4 regions of the Shewanella sp. 10N.261.52.F9 genome follow, and region 3 is predicted to be linked to each of the others. Evidence: predicted binding sites of a transcription regulator. Region 3 holds the regulator's gene; each other region holds the start of a gene.
What was found. The regulator MetJ, encoded in region 3, represses methionine synthesis genes. The targets are predictions, from matches to a motif close to TAGACGTCTAGACGTCTA.
Positions count from the first base shown of each region.

Region 1 (3,987 bases), on a different contig from region 3:
GAACCTTATAAGAAGTTGGTTCAAGGCTACTGGTCGCTAACTGAAGCAATTGCGATTGACGCAGTAGACCAACTGTACCAATTAGATGACTTACAAATTAGCCCAGATGAAGTGCAGACATTAGCGCTGTTTAGCGTGTTTGGCGACATTATTGCGCTAACGGCATTTGCTTACTTAAACTCAGAGGCAAAGCAGGCTTACCCTATTAGTGTATTGAAGTCTGTGATTGAAGGGCAGCAGCAAACTTTGACCTTAGAAGCATTTGGCTCATTAGGGCTTGATGACGACTTACGTGATGAGTTTTTGATTGCGCATAACCTACGTCAGACACATAACGTGAGTTCGCCAGGATTGGTGTTAAGACGCGTTTTGGCTAAAAGAGGTTTATTACTTAAGCCGATATGAGCGTTTACTTAAAAGCCTGCATTTGCAGGCTTTTTTGTTTTTAGCGTTAGCTTAAGACGATACTAGTTTATTTTTTGCTTGGCTAAGCCTTCTTGTGCGACTAACTCAAGCCAATGTTGAGCTAAGCGAGCATTGGCTCCATTACGGCGATAGGCGCCAAATAACGGACGTTTTAATCCTTCTGCGCCGAGTTTAAGGCTGGTTAAACTTAGGCCATGAGCTTCGCTAATAGACCAGCTTGGTAGCGCCGCAATACCATCTTTACAAGCTATACGCTGTAACAGCATCATGGTTAAATCGCAGGTCACTTGTGGGCCCGCTTTTATGCCTGCCGGCTCTAAAAAGTGGCGGAAGATATCTAAACGCTCAAGTGCAACCGGATAGCTTAAAATCGGTAACCCTTCTAATTGTTTAGGTGTAACAAACTCTTGATGAGCGAGAGGGTGATCACTTGCAACGACGAGTCTGACTTCGAAATCAAACAAGTGTTGATAAGCAATGGCTTGGCCGGGAACAGGATCTGACGTTAACACCACATCTAGCTCGCCTTGTTCAAGCGCATTAAGCGAATCGAACAGATGACGACTTGATAGGTCCAGATCAGCCAAAGGGTATTGCTGTCTAAATTGTTCCATCACCGGCATTAACCAACGGAAACAGCTATGGCACTCAATACCAACACCTAAATGGTTATCGCCATCTTCTAAGCCTTTTTTCAAATCAAATTCAGTTTCTATCACTTTCGGCAAGATATCTTCTGCAAGATTAAGTAAGCGTGCGCCTTCTTGAGTAAAAGAAAGTGGCTTACTTTTACGCACAAAGATTGCTGAGTTAATCCGTGTCTCCAGTTCTTTAATTTGATGCGACAGTGCCGACTGAGTGACGAAGCGTTTCTTTGCAGCCCCGGCGAGGCTGCCGCTTTCTTTAAGGGCAACTAACGTACGTAAATGTCTAAGCTCTATCATATTATCCTCACATGAAATCCGCTCATGTAGCGCTTGAATTCGTTTCGATTGCGAATACCTAGGCTATCACAATAAACTTCTAGACGTCCAGACGCCCGGCAATCTGTTTTGTTATATGTCATTCAGATGGGCGCTAACTCTGAATTTTGTTCATCTTAACACTGAAAGGTATACAATATGCAATTAAATAGTTTGGGATTTCCACGGATCGGTCGTTTACGCGAATTAAAGTTTGCTTTAGAAAAATACTGGCGTGGTGAGATTGAACAGTCGCAACTTCTTGAAGTTTCAAAGGGGTTGCGCCAAACCCATTGGCAATGGCAAGCGGATGCAGGGGTAAACTTATTACCTGTGGGTGATTTTGCCTTTTATGATCAGGTATTAACTCTTAGCGCTACATTGGGGGCTATTCCTGAGCGACACCGCAGCGATTCAGGTATAGATTTAGACACCTTGTTTCGTGTCGGACGTGGCAGAGCACCTACAGGTAATGATGCCCCTGCCGCTGAAATGACTAAATTTTTTAATACTAACTATCACTACATAGTGCCAGAGTTAAGCGCTCATCAAGTTTTTGATATTGCTTATGAGCAGTTATTTGATGAAGTAAGTGAAGCGCAGAATTTGGGCCATCAAGCTAAGCCGGTGATCCTTGGTCCTGTTTCATTCTTGTATTTGTCAAAAGCCGTCGGCACAGAGTTTGATAAGTTGAGTTTGTTACCACAGCTTATCGAAGCTTATCAAAAAGTATTGCAACGTTTTGCTGACCAAGGCGTTGAGTGGGTGCAGCTTGATGAACCTATCTTAGCATTAGAGCTGGAAAGCGACTGGCAAGCAGCGATTACTCAGGCTTATCAAATATTGGCAAGCAGTTCACCTAAACTGTTATTAGCAAGCTACTACGGCAGCATTGCTCATCATCACCAATTAGTGTCGGCTTTGCCTGTGGCGGGTCTGCATTTAGACTTAGTCACAGCACCAGAGCAATTAGCTGACTTTGTCGCAACCTTAGATCCTGAGCAGATTTTATCGGTTGGGGTGATTAATGGTCGTAACGTATGGGCCACGGAGCTTGACCAAATTGCGAGCCAGTTAACGAGTGTGGCTCGCGATCTTAAGCAGCGTTTATGGTTATCACCTTCATGTTCGTTGCTGCATAGTCCTGTTGATTTAGAAGTCGAAACAGAGCTTGCTCCAGCGCTTAAATTACAACTGTCTTTTGCCAAGCAAAAACTTACCGAGTTAAATAAACTTAAAGTGCTGCTAACTGAGGCTAATTCTGCTGAAGCTCACTCCATTGTCAGCGAGTGCGAAGCAAGGCGTGATGCCCGTGCCAAAGCGGCTAATCAAGCTGTCATCGACCGAGTTGATGCGTTAACAGAGCAAGATTACCAACGTGATGATGCTTTTTCGGTAAGGCAAGCGGTGCAGCGAGCTAAGTATCGTTTGCCGTTATTGCCAACCACAACCATAGGCAGTTTTCCGCAAACTCCTGCCATTCGTGGTTTGCGCAGCCGTTGGCGTAAGGGAGAGTTGAGCCTTGAGCAATATAACGAGCAGTTACGTCAAGTCACCCAAGACACAGTAGAGCGGCAATTAAAGCTAGATATCGACGTGTTAGTACATGGCGAAGCTGAGCGCAACGACATGGTGGAATACTTTGGTGAGCAGCTTGAAGGGGTTGGTTTTACTCAATTTGGTTGGGTGCAAAGCTATGGCTCGCGCTGCGTTAAACCGCCGCTTATTTATGGGGATGTGTCGCGACCAACAGCAATGACGATTGATTGGGCTGAGTTTGCCCAAAGCCTTACTGAAAAACCGGTGAAAGGCATGTTAACTGGCCCTGTCACTATCCTACATTGGTCATTTGCCCGTGAAGATATTAGCCGTGAGCTGATAGCGACTCAAATTGGTCTGGCTATTCGTGACGAAGTGGTTGATTTGCAAAACGCAGGTATTGGTATCATCCAAATTGATGAGCCTGCATTTCGCGAAGGACTGCCACTGAAGAAAAGCGACTGGCAGCATTACTTAGATTGGGCGGTTAATGCCTTTAAACTCAGTGCTGCTGGCGTAACTAATGCTACGCAGATCCATACTCATATGTGTTATAGCGAGTTCAATGAAACCATCGCGGCGATCGCGGCCATGGATGCTGATGTGATCACTATTGAGACATCTCGTTCTAGAATGGAACTGCTCAATGCATTTGAAGATTTTAATTATCCCAATGAAATTGGTCCGGGTGTTTACGATATTCATTCGCCGAATACACCTACAGTCGATGAAATCGTGAGCCTAATGCAAAAGGCGGCGAGCAAAGTTCCTGTTGAGCAGCTGTGGATTAACCCTGACTGTGGCTTAAAAACCCGTACTTGGGATGAAGTTGAGCCAGCGTTAGTTAACTTAGTGGAAGCAACGAAGATTTTGCGTCGCCAACTAAGCTAAGTTATTTGTGGCTAACTTTTTAGTTTAACGAGTAGCAATAACGTAAGCAGTTCGTCGATTGATCTCGGCGAGCTGCTTTGGTGGTTTTTTCAGCGGTTGTAATAAAATCGGCGCTAGCGGTGAACTATTTTTGCAAATGTCCGGTCTTATTGATTGAACTGCATATCTA
Region 1 covers NZ_JBFRNX010000001.1:55,566-59,552, reverse strand. The annotation lists gene AB4298_RS00225 (HDOD domain-containing protein) at 1-405, shown strand, start outside; gene AB4298_RS00220 (LysR family transcriptional regulator) at 468-1,370, opposite strand; gene metE (5-methyltetrahydropteroyltriglutamate--homocysteine S-methyltransferase) at 1,548-3,818, shown strand.
Region 1: metE (5-methyltetrahydropteroyltriglutamate--homocysteine S-methyltransferase) is a predicted target of MetJ. The motif match lies at 1,443-1,460, and genes of this name have one in related genera.

Region 2 (3,987 bases), on a different contig from region 3:
AGTAACTAATCAGCGGATTACCATGTTGTGGATGTGGCCTAATTTCACAGCACACGTCAAATACCTCGGCAATACGCTGCTCTGTCAACACTGTTTTTGGCGAGCCTTTAGCCACACAGTAACCTCCATCAAGTAGTAGGAGTTCATCACATAAAGCGCTGGCAAGATTTAGATCATGAATCGACGTAATTACCGTAATATTGAGGGTACGTAGTAACTCCAAAGTTTGAATTTGGTAGCGAATATCTAAGTGGTTAGTTGGCTCATCAAGAATGAGTAGTTTAGGTCGCTGCACTATCGCGCGGGCAATCAATGCTCGCTGCTTTTCACCGCCAGACAGGCTTTCATAAGCTTGATTCGCTTTATCTTGCAATCCCACCTTAATTAGTGCGTTAGCAACCTCTTGTCGGTCCTGCTTGCTGGTAAAATCAAAAGCATTTTTGTGGGGGGTTAAACCTAACGCAATAAGTTGCGAACAGGTCATATCAAAATGGTGCGGCGTATCTTGCAGTACAACCGCTATTTGTTGGGCAAACTGCTTAGCGGAAAGTACACCAATATCTTGGCCAAATAGCTCAATATTGCCTAAAGTTGGTTTAATAAAACGATATAAACAACGCAGCAAGCTAGACTTACCCGCGCCATTGGGGCCAATAATGCCCAGCATTTTACCTTCAGTAAGGCTGAAATTTATCGTCGACAAAATGTGTTTGTCGTTAAGTTGCCAACTTAAATCTGTAACTGACAGGACCATTTTAGGCTGCAGCTCTGCATCTGATTCAGCCATGAGCGGCATGCAACCAAGCAACACGTATCATTTTATTATCTCCCTCGAGTCGCCCGCTCGAGTATATGTACCGCCAATAGGCCGCACTTTTGAGCTATCAATACCGATTTTGATAAACCCTATTCGATTAAATTAGGCAGGTATCTGACTTGAAAGCTACGTTAGAACAAAGCTTTCATACAGTTGCGGGTACAGTCCGGACTAAGCCACTGCGATGCAGCTGCTTCCGGTTCCCTTTATGCTATTAAGCACCTAACTTTATTTGTTATTAACGGCAAAAATTCTTAGCATTAATAATATTAATGTCGCAGTTTACCATCATACGTCTACAGCGAATACCAATCAGTATGAGAAGTTGTTCAACACAGAAGTAAGCCATCAATTCGCTTTATTTACGCCCAGTTTAAACTCAAATGCGGTGTATCGCCGTCGTGTAGTATGTCTATTTGTACCTTAGCAGCATAAGGTAGTTTTAATGACGTATAAAAGCCTGCGCAGCGCGATACACCAAGCACTTTACTCATTAAATAGCGGATAACGCCACCATGAGTGACCAGTAATATCTGTTTACCTTGATGCTGCTCAATCATATCTTGCCAAGCTAGCTCAATACGCGTTTCAAAGTCTTGCATCAACTCGCCATTTGGCGGCGCAGCAAGCCAAGGGTTAGCCCAGTAGCTATCTAACGCGGCTGCATCTGACTGATACAACGCATCAAAGGTTTTTCCATCCCAGTCGCCAAAGTTCAGCTCTTTAAAGCCATCGTCTACAAATAAAGGTAACTGATGCGATGTAGCGAATGCTTTAGCGGGACCTGAGCAGCGAATAAGCGAAGAACTAATAATCACATCGGGTGCGGATGTTGAGGCATTTTTCGACTCAAACACAGCGGCAAGTGCTACTTTCATCTGCAATTCGCCCTGCTTACTCAAGCCTACATCCACTTGACCGCGCAAAATATTACCACCTTCACATTGGCCATGCCTTAGGAGGATAACGTTAGTGTTTTGCATCGCTTAAGCCTATCATTATTATTTATCAACAACTTACATAATTTTATTGGTTTTTAATGCTGAAAAAGTATCATGCTTTTAGCACTTGCACTTTTGAGTAAGCCTCACGTATTATGGACGTCTATACGTATAAATGTCCAAACAAAAAATGTAAGTCTGAAAGCGACTCGCAACTTAAAGAAAAATGACCGGCATTTTATACGAGCATAAATTACCAGAATAATCATTTGCGAATTGGTAGGAATTATCTATGGCAACCTGTACCCCAACACATGCCTTGAGCGCAGTAGCACACACTCAAGACACTGCCGAAAAGGTTTTAGCAGTACTTACCCAAAAGCTTCAAGATGGGATCCTTATTCTCGATGGTGCGATGGGCACCATGATCCAAGATCGCAAATTTGAAGAAGCTGATTTTCGTGGCTTGCAGTTCAAAGATTGGCATTGCGATGTAAAGGGCAACAACGATATGTTGGTGCTGACGCAACCAGAGGCGATTAAGCAGATCCATAAAGATTATCTGCTCGCGGGCTCAGACATTATTGAGACCAACACCTTTAACGCTACGCGTATCGCCATGGCCGATTACGACATGCAGGCGCACTCAGCAGCAATTAACTTAGCCGGTGCGCGTCTTGCCCGAGAAGCCGCTAATGAAGTTGAAACTGAAACCGGTCGCCAATGTTATGTAGCAGGTGTACTTGGTCCAACCAACCGTACCTGCTCAATTAGCCCAGATGTTAATGATCCTGGTTATCGTAACGTTAGCTTTGATGAACTTGTTGAAGCCTACATTGAATCGATTAATGCGCTGATAGCTGGCGGCGCAGATTTGATTATGGTTGAAACGATTTTTGATACCCTTAATGCTAAAGCGGCACTATTTGCCATAGAAACCGTATTTGATCAGCAAGGTTTCCGTCTGCCGATTATGATCTCAGGCACCATTACCGATGCCTCTGGCCGCACCCTTACCGGCCAAACGACGGAAGCTTTCTATAATTCTTTGCGCCACGTTAAGCCTTTATCTATCGGCCTTAACTGTGCATTAGGGCCAACCGAGCTGCGCCCTTATGTTGAAGAGCTATCTAAGATTTCTGAATGTTATGTCTCTGCACACCCTAACGCTGGCCTGCCTAACGAATTTGGTGGCTACGATGAAACGCCAGAGCAGATGGCTGAAGTCATTCAAGAGTGGGCCGAAGAAGGCTTTTTAAACATTATTGGTGGCTGCTGTGGTACTACGCCTGATCACATCCGCGTTATTCGTGAAGCGGTTATTCAGCACCCTGCCCGAGTACTACCAAACATTCCAGTTGCTTGCCGTTTATCAGGGCTTGAGCCGCTAACCATTGATGCCAACTCGCTATTTTTAAACGTCGGTGAACGTACCAACGTCACCGGTTCAGCTAAGTTTTTGCGCCTGATTAAAACTGGCGAATATGAAGAAGCGTTGTCAGTTGCCCGTGAGCAAGTTGAGAGCGGCGCGCAGATCATCGATATCAACATGGATGAAGGCATGCTCGATGGCGCTGAAACCATGCACAAGTTCCTTAATCTAATCGCCTCAGAGCCTGATATCTCTCGCGTACCAATTATGATCGACTCCTCTAAATGGGAGGTGATTGAAGCAGGCCTTAAGTGTATTCAGGGTAAGGGCATCGTTAACTCGATTTCGCTTAAAGAAGGCGAAGAGAAGTTTATTGAACAAGCGACCTTAGTAAAACGCTATGGCGCCGCTGCCATTGTGATGGCATTCGATGAAGTCGGCCAAGCTGATACTAAAGCGCGTAAAGTCGAGATCTGTACCCGCGCTTATAATGTATTGGTTGATAAAGTCGGCTTCCCGCCAGAAGACATCATTTTCGATCCGAATATTTTTGCCATTGCCACTGGTATTGAAGAGCACGATAACTACGCCGTGGATTTTATTGAAGCCACCGCAGAGATAAAACGCACTTTGCCACACGCGATGATCTCAGGCGGCGTATCAAACGTGTCATTCTCGTTCCGTGGTAACAACCCTGTACGTGAAGCTATCCACGCCGTATTCCTGTATCACGCCATTCAAGCTGGCATGGACATGGGTATTGTTAACGCAGGTCAGCTGGCCATTTATGACGATATCGACCCAGAGCTAAAAGAGCGCGTTGAAGCCATTGTGCAAAACTTACCGTGCACTGTGGC
Region 2 covers NZ_JBFRNX010000001.1:284,893-288,879, forward strand. The annotation lists gene AB4298_RS01215 (ABC transporter ATP-binding protein) at 1-796, opposite strand, end outside; cobalamin riboswitch at 906-1,058, opposite strand; gene AB4298_RS01220 (histidine phosphatase family protein) at 1,180-1,800, opposite strand; gene metH (methionine synthase) at 2,051-3,987, shown strand, end outside.
Region 2: metH (methionine synthase) is a predicted target of MetJ. The motif match lies at 1,915-1,932, and genes of this name have one in related genera.

Region 3 (3,987 bases):
GCAACACCAGATTCGCGTAATAACGCCGCTAACAGACGTGCTGACCAACGCTCACCAAAGCTAACCACTTGGCTACTTTGGTAATCATTAATCTGCCCTAAAGACAACAAGCTAATAAGTTGCGATTGGTCTGTCGATAAGCGCTCGCGTAATGAACGCGCTTGCTCATTCGATAGCAATTGCTCGATCAAGTTTTGCTGGAAGCTAATAAGCGTTTGCAGCTCCTCTTGCCACAACTGTTTAGTTGAGCTTAACTCAAGCAACTTATATAAAAAGTTAGTGCTTTTACCCGCAGCAGACACCACAACCAAGTCATCGCTATGGCCGTGCGTCAGTAAGATATGAGCAACGCGACGGTAACAATCTGCATCAGCCAGACTAGAGCCACCAAATTTATGTAAGTGACAGCGTGCCATCGTATACCCCTTTAATTAACAAGCAGCCGCAGCATTTAGCGCAGCTTCAATATCAGCAACAAGATCGTCAGCATCTTCGATACCAACAGAAAGACGGATCAGCGTATCTTTAACCCCTGCTTCAGCACGAGCCTCTGGCTCCATCGCTCTGTGGGTCATGGTTGCCGGCACAGCCACTAAGCTTTCCACGCCACCTAAGCTTTCTGCAACTGAAAAATAATTAAGATTTTTTAAGAATGCCACTAACTCTGGCTCGCCACCTTCAAGCTCAAAGCTCAACATAGCGCCAAAACCTTTTTGCTGTTTTGCAGCAATCTTGTGACCAGGGTGATCTTTAAGCCCTGGATAATAAATCTTTGATACCGCTTTATGGTTGACAAGAGTATCAAGAATTCGCTGCGCATTCGCCTGATGTTCACGAATTCGCACTGCAAGTGTGCGAATTCCGCGCAAAGTGAGATAGCTGTCAAATGCAGAGCCGGTTAAGCCCAAAGTATTTGACCACCAATGCAGCAATTCACCGACTTCAAGGTCTTTTGCAACTACGGCCCCGCCAACGACATCGCTGTGGCCGTTAATGTATTTAGTGGTGGAGTGAATAACGATATCAGCACCCAGTAAAAGAGGTTGCTGTAAGATTGGCGAAAGAAAAGTGTTATCAACCACCACAAGTGCGCCCACTTCATGACTTGCAGCACTGATGGCCTCGATATCAACCACCCGCAGTAGAGGGTTTGATGGTGTCTCTAACCAAACCATCTTAGGTTTTTGTGCAATGGCTTGATTCAGAGCTTTCGAGTCAGTTTGATCTACGACTATCAACTTAAACTGGCCTTTTTTGGCAAGATTAGTAAATAAACGGTAACTGCCACCGTAACAGTCGTGTGGGACAATAATAAGATCATCCGGGCCGAGTAAACTAGTAGCTAAAGTAATGGCAGCCATTCCGGTACAAGTCACCACTCCTGTTGCACCTTTTTCCAGTTCTGCAATTGCATCACCTAAAATTGAACGGGTTGGATTGCCTGAGCGGCTATAGTCAAAATCTCGTGGGTTTTTATGCCCATCAAAAGAGTAGTTAGTAGATAGATAAATAGGCGGAACAACGGCACCATGTTGGCTATCGGACTCAATGCCTTGACGCACTGCCGCAGTGGCGAGTTTACGCTCAGTCATGTACTACTCCTTTTAATGCTAATTTTCTTATTAGAGATGTCTGGACGTCTAAATGTACCGAAGCCATACCTCGCCGTCAACCACTTTAGACGTTTAGACGTCCATGCATATAGAAATCTATTTGCAATTGTCATAAATAAGAGGCAATAATTTGACTGCACAATTTAAAGGGTTAAAATCTGCCCCGAATTTTGAAATAACAGGTGAGTCAATGACTGAGTGGAATGGCGATTATATCAGCCCATATGCTGAACACGGCAAAAAGAATGAACAAGTAAAAAAAATTACTGTGTCCATTCCTTTGAAAGTACTTAAAGTGCTTACCGATGAACGCACCCGCCGCCAAGTGAATAACTTGCGTCACGCCACGAATAGCGAACTGTTATGCGAAGCATTCTTGCATGCGTATACAGGCCAGCCACTACCAAACGATGCAGATCTTACCAAAGATAAACCTGACAGCATGCCTGCAGAAGTGAAGCGTTTGATGGATGAGATGGGCATTGAGTGGGAAGAACTTGAATAATCTTCATCGATTATCCAAATATACTTTCTAGATAAGGACTGCTAAGCAGTCCTTATCTGTTTTTGACATCTGCACAATCTTAAGAATCATTCCACTTTAGCCATTTGCGACTGGACAAACTAATGATAGAGCCCATCACTCTTCTACTCGCCTCACTGATTATTTTTTGTGGTGCATTGACCCAAAGCTTAATAGGCTTTGGTCTCGCCGTTGTTGCCAGCCCTTTACTTTATATTATCGACCCAAGCTTAATCCCTGCTCCAGTGATTATGATGGGGTTCTCTATTGCACTACTTACACTATTTCGAGAACGAGGTCAGTTGGAATTCAATGGCCTGCAATATGCGCTTTTAGGAAGGATCCCAGGCGGTATTATTGGTGCGACCTTAATTATTATCGCACCGCAGCCGATCTTAGGCTTGGCCATTGCCGGAATTGTTGCGCTAGCTGTAGGTTTAAGCTTGATGAAATTTAGTATACCGGTTAATCGATTTAGCTTATTTATTGCCGGCGTGTTGTCTGGGGTATTTGGTAATATCGCTGCTATTGGTGGACCACCATTAGCGATATTGCTATCAGGTAAAGACGCGGGGCAATTTAGAGCGGCTTTATCTGCCTTCTTTATTTTCAGCTCAATGATTGCATTGATAATTTTAGCATTTGCAGGCCTACTCACCCTTGAACATTTTTATATTTCACTAATGCTACTACCTTCAGTGATATTAGGTTATCTAGTAGCGGGTCGGTTGGTTGGAAGAGTCGATAAGCAGAAAACCAGATCACTCACTTTGGCCTTATGTGCTGTCAGTGCGCTTGTTTTAACGATTAAATCGATTATTGAACTAGCTTAAATCTGACTAGAAATGATAGGAGGTTTGCAACACGCCTCCTATTGCGTCACCGTCACCAAACATGCCGGTAAAGTCTAAAGAAAAAGACTCCCCAATCATAAAGCCAGAACCCAAAGAATAAATGTCCGCTGATGAGTCTTTCATATCATGACGATACCCCACACGCACTGACATCCAATCAAAAGCTCTCACCTCACCACCAAGTCGCCAATATTGCGCCCCATCAAGCTCTTTAAACTTTTGATTCTCAATCAAATCAATATCAGAGGAGACTGATAACATGCTCCAGTCATAAGCCACACCTGCTGTCACTAATGGCTCAACCTGATATGTAAAACTTTGCCTATCGACCTTTATAGAATCAACGCTTTGGCTTATAAGGTTACGCCCAGAAACAGCTAAGGTTAAGCCATCAAGTGGCTGTATGGCGATACCTATGTCGACATTGAAATGACTTTCATCATTGCGGTACTGCGCTTCATCAAAATCACTGTCTCCGAAGTGGTTGCCATTAGCAACATAACTATAAGTATCAATGCGTTGTAATTTGGGCGATATCCCCATCGAAATCGGCATATTCACTATAGAAAGAGGAAAGCTCAGCGCAACACCTAAATCTGACACTGTACCACCAATCATTTGTCCTTGAGGTTCAAGAGCATCAACTTCTGCAGCTATATTCACATCGAGATTATTCAAACTGCCCATTCTAGACATGGCAGCATTAGACTGAGCGGTGTCTGATTGGCCATTATCAGAGAAAGCACTATCCTCAACATCGATTGCGCTTAGCTCACTCTGAAAAAAAATAGCCATTGGCATGTTTTGATAAGGGAAAGCAACACTTAAGTCAGAGATAGCGCTAACATAGGCAGAGCTACCCTTTAGCGCTCTTGAATCACGAATACGTTGGTCATGATAGCGGCGATTGTTATTGCCCGTTATCGTAATAGCTAGAGCAAGTTCATTGTAAGCATCACTGAATGAATCAATTATCTCACTCATTCTATCGCGATCG
Region 3 covers NZ_JBFRNX010000013.1:420,862-424,848, forward strand. The annotation lists gene metL (bifunctional aspartate kinase/homoserine dehydrogenase II) at 1-416, opposite strand, end outside; gene metB (cystathionine gamma-synthase) at 432-1,592, opposite strand; gene metJ (met regulon transcriptional regulator MetJ) at 1,804-2,118, shown strand; gene AB4298_RS10835 (sulfite exporter TauE/SafE family protein) at 2,241-2,969, shown strand; gene traF (conjugal transfer protein TraF) at 2,976-3,987, opposite strand, start outside.

Region 4 (3,987 bases), 120 kb from region 3:
CCTAGGTAATAAAGTACAGCAATCAATGCGCTAATAAATACCACTACAAATAACACATTAATCACAAAGATAAAGCCAACACCAAACTTAGCTAGGTCGCCAAACAGGAAGGTTAAACCTTCGTTAGCGTAGCCAATAACGTGCATTACGCCATTTGATGCGCCATCAAGCACCGCTTGCCCCATTGGCACGTACATAACAAAGGCACCAAAAGCCACTTGGAATGCGAGAGCCCCTAATACTGTTCTAAGGTTAATTGCTTTTCTATTTTCTGATAAGGCCACTGCTAGTCCCATAAGACAAAGCATACCGAACAAACTGACGAAAACTTCCATAACTTTATTACCATTTAAATCTTGATGTGTCCGCAGTGTATACAGCCGGCAATTTGCTGCAAGGATATAGCGACAATTTAGCTTAGATAAATATGATTTTTAGCGGTTAATGGCGAGAATTGATAGCTAATAAAAATGATAGAACCTAATGGCAATACTAACCAAACATCAACCAAACAAGGTGGCAACCATCCCCAAACAAAAAGCCACCTAAAGCAACATTTGAAAGAGCTAATTAAGATTTAACGAAAGGGGTTGTTGCGAGTAAAACAGAACAAAAACAGATCAACTAACAACAAAACTGAAAGTTTATAACTGGAAAAATAAACTCTAAATAATAATTTTACTGCTAAAGCCACATTTTCAGCACTTACCATGAGATACGCTATTATTCATTGCATTCAATTAAACCAAGATTAAATTCCGCTAAAACAGTCATTAATCTCTGTATCATAAATTCATCAACCTAGACGCTACATAGATAACTAGCGAATAAATAGAGCTAAGCGCCGGCGTTTTTAAAAATAGCTGGAGCTTTTAGCAAGTATAAGCCGATAAAGTGTCTTTATATGATGGTAGATAACGCCTACCGCAATTCAGCGGCAGGCCATAGGCTTATAGCAAGAACAGCACTATATAATCACTACGTTGTGATTAATGACTCAAAGCGAACAGATCTAGATGACTCTGGAACGACTGCGCCCAGCGTAATAATTCGACTCGGTTTCTGGCTTGAGTTTTGCGAAAAATAGAAGATATATGCGCTTTAACGGTATGCTCACTGATACTAAGTTTAGTAGCAATCTCTTTGTTGCGTGCACCACTCGAAACCAGTTGAATAATCGTTTTCTCACGATTTGTCAGCACTTCTAAAGTTTCAGAGCTTTCATTTGCTAGGTTGCTCGACACATCAACCTTACTCACCAGGTGCTTAAAGACCTTACTAAGCAAAGGTCTATCAAACCACAGTTCATCATCGAGCATTTTTTTCAACCCGGTTAACAGCAGATCCATACGCTCATCTAAAAATAGTAAACCGCTAATACCACTTAGCAATGCCGCCTCACCATTTAACCTATCTCGGTCCACTTGATAAAGTGCCACTGGAACATGTTTAACCAACTGAGTGGCGACTAATGGAATACCGTTGCTGTCGAGGGCAGCACCTTGCTGTGAAACCAGGTAAAAGCAGCTTTTATTACTGTTATGTTCGAGTTGCTCAACGTCTGATACTACTCGCGTTTTCAATCCGATTGAGTCTGCAAGTATGGCCAAATGACAAGGGGACGCCATTTGATGAAGGAAGACTATCTCGTCAATTTTGTTCATCACTTTTCTCCCTGAAAAGTTTTGCCTGTCCGCTAAATAGAACAAGCTCTGTGGAAGTTCTGAATAACTCAGAACCGCTAAGAGCTTGCCGACTTGAAACAGAAATGACTAAGGCATTATTTTAAACATTTACGCCGAGCACATCATGTGTTCGGCTAAAAGCAACAGAAGTATACAGAGTTTACTACCCTGATGCTGCGCTAGAGTGGTTTAACCTCTTACGATTTAGACTCTGCTAGTTTTGCACTCAATTGCTTATCATGCAAACGACTTAGCAATACCATAGCAGCAATCGCCCCAATAAGTGCCATTGCCATATCTGATTGCGTGTCCCAAACATAACCTTGAGTACCTAAAAACGCTTCGGCATCTTCACCGGTAAGCTCGGCAACCCACCACTCAATTAGCTCATAAAAAGCAGAAAATGCTAATGCGAAACAGATAGCTAAGAAATTACACCAAGCGCCAACCTTAACCACACTTAGGCGAATAAACACTTCACGAGCTAACAGCGCAGGGATAAAGCCTTGAGCAAAGTGACCAACCTTATCGTAGTTATTACGATCCCCCCCCGTCCAATCGGCAATCCAGTCAAATAGAGGGACTTCGGCATAGGTATAATGCCCGCCCACCATCAGAATCACGCAATGAATTAAAATCAATACGTAGGCTAAACTGGTTAACGTAAAGCTTTTACGAGTAAAGATTAAAATCGGCAAGGCAATGATTGCCGGTGCCACTTCTAAAAACCAGGTAAATTGATCTTTCGGGTTAATCCCTGACCAAATCAATACAGCGAAGAATATCACTAGCCACACAGTGCTTTTATGCAAAATAATGCCCTCATATACCATATTGTTCTAATTTAAGAATAAACACTTTAGCCATCTAGCCCTCCACAGCACCAAAAAAAAGTGCTACTTTGTTACCTCTGTTACGCTTTTGACGTAAATATCTATTGTCGAAGCTTTGCAGTCCTTAGTACATTGATAGTCTATACCCAAACCACTCCTACAACGTAGAGTTTAGTCGTCTCTGCGGTGGCATTAAGTATACATAATACATATAAACTAAAAGGGTACATAAATCATGGCGAAACACTCGCTGGACAAGGATAAAATTAAGATCCTGCTGTTGGAAGGCGTCCACCAATCTGCGGTAGATGTATTTGAACGTGCCGGTTACACCAATATCGAATATCACAAAGCATCACTTGCTGAAGGCGAGCTTCATGCTGCCGTTAAAGATGCACATTTCATTGGTATTCGATCCCGTACCCAATTGACTGAAGATGTATTATCCCGCGCTGAAAAATTAGTTGGCATTGGTTGTTTCTGTATTGGCACCAATCAAGTCAGCCTTAAGGCGGCTGAAAAACTGGGTGTACCTGTGTTTAACGCCCCGTTCTCTAACACTCGCAGCGTAGCCGAATTAGTATTAGGCGAAATAATCATGCTGCTACGTGGGATCCCTGAACGTAACGCGCTAGCTCACCGCGGCGGCTGGCTAAAAAGCGCTTCAGGCAGCTATGAAGCTCGTGGCAAAACTTTAGGTGTTATCGGTTACGGTCATATTGGTACTCAGCTTGGTATTCTTGCTGAAACCTTAGGTATGCGAGTGATTTTCTTCGATATTGAAGACAAGCTACCACTAGGAAACGCTCAACAAGTGCATTCATTACAGCAACTATTGTCTATTTCTGATGTAGTAAGTTTGCACGTACCTGAGACACCACAAACTAAAAACATGATTGGCTTTGAAGAGTTAGCCAATATGCGTAAAGGCAGTATTTTAATTAATGCTTCTCGCGGCACAGTAGTCGATATTGATGCTTTAGCTGCATCGCTAAAAGAAAATCACCTTGCTGGCGCGGCTATCGACGTATTCCCAGTTGAACCTAAGTCAAATGATGATGAGTTTATCAGTCCATTACGTGGCCTAGATAACGTGTTACTAACGCCTCATGTAGGTGGCAGCACAGCAGAAGCACAAGAAAACATCGGTATTGAAGTTGCTGGTAAACTGGCTAAGTACTCTGATAATGGCTCTACCATGACAGCAGTTAACTTCCCTGAGGTGTCTCTTGCGCAGCATACTGGTACGTCACGCTTACTGCACATTCACCACAACCGCCCAGGTATTCTAATCAAGATTAACTCGGCGTTTGCAGAGAAAGGTATCAACATTGCTGCTCAGTATCTACAAACTACCGCTGAAATTGGTTATGTAGTGATGGAAGTAGACTCAGATCAAGCTGATGAAGCCTTAGTTGAGATGCAAGCAATTGAAGGCACGATTAGAACCCGTTTACTTCACTGATTGA
Region 4 covers NZ_JBFRNX010000013.1:300,009-303,995, forward strand. The annotation lists gene AB4298_RS10330 (NupC/NupG family nucleoside CNT transporter) at 1-335, opposite strand, end outside; gene AB4298_RS10335 (helix-turn-helix transcriptional regulator) at 990-1,664, opposite strand; gene AB4298_RS10340 (DUF2238 domain-containing protein) at 1,883-2,518, opposite strand; gene serA (phosphoglycerate dehydrogenase) at 2,754-3,983, shown strand.
Region 4: serA (phosphoglycerate dehydrogenase) is a predicted target of MetJ. The motif match lies at 2,546-2,563, and genes of this name have one in related genera.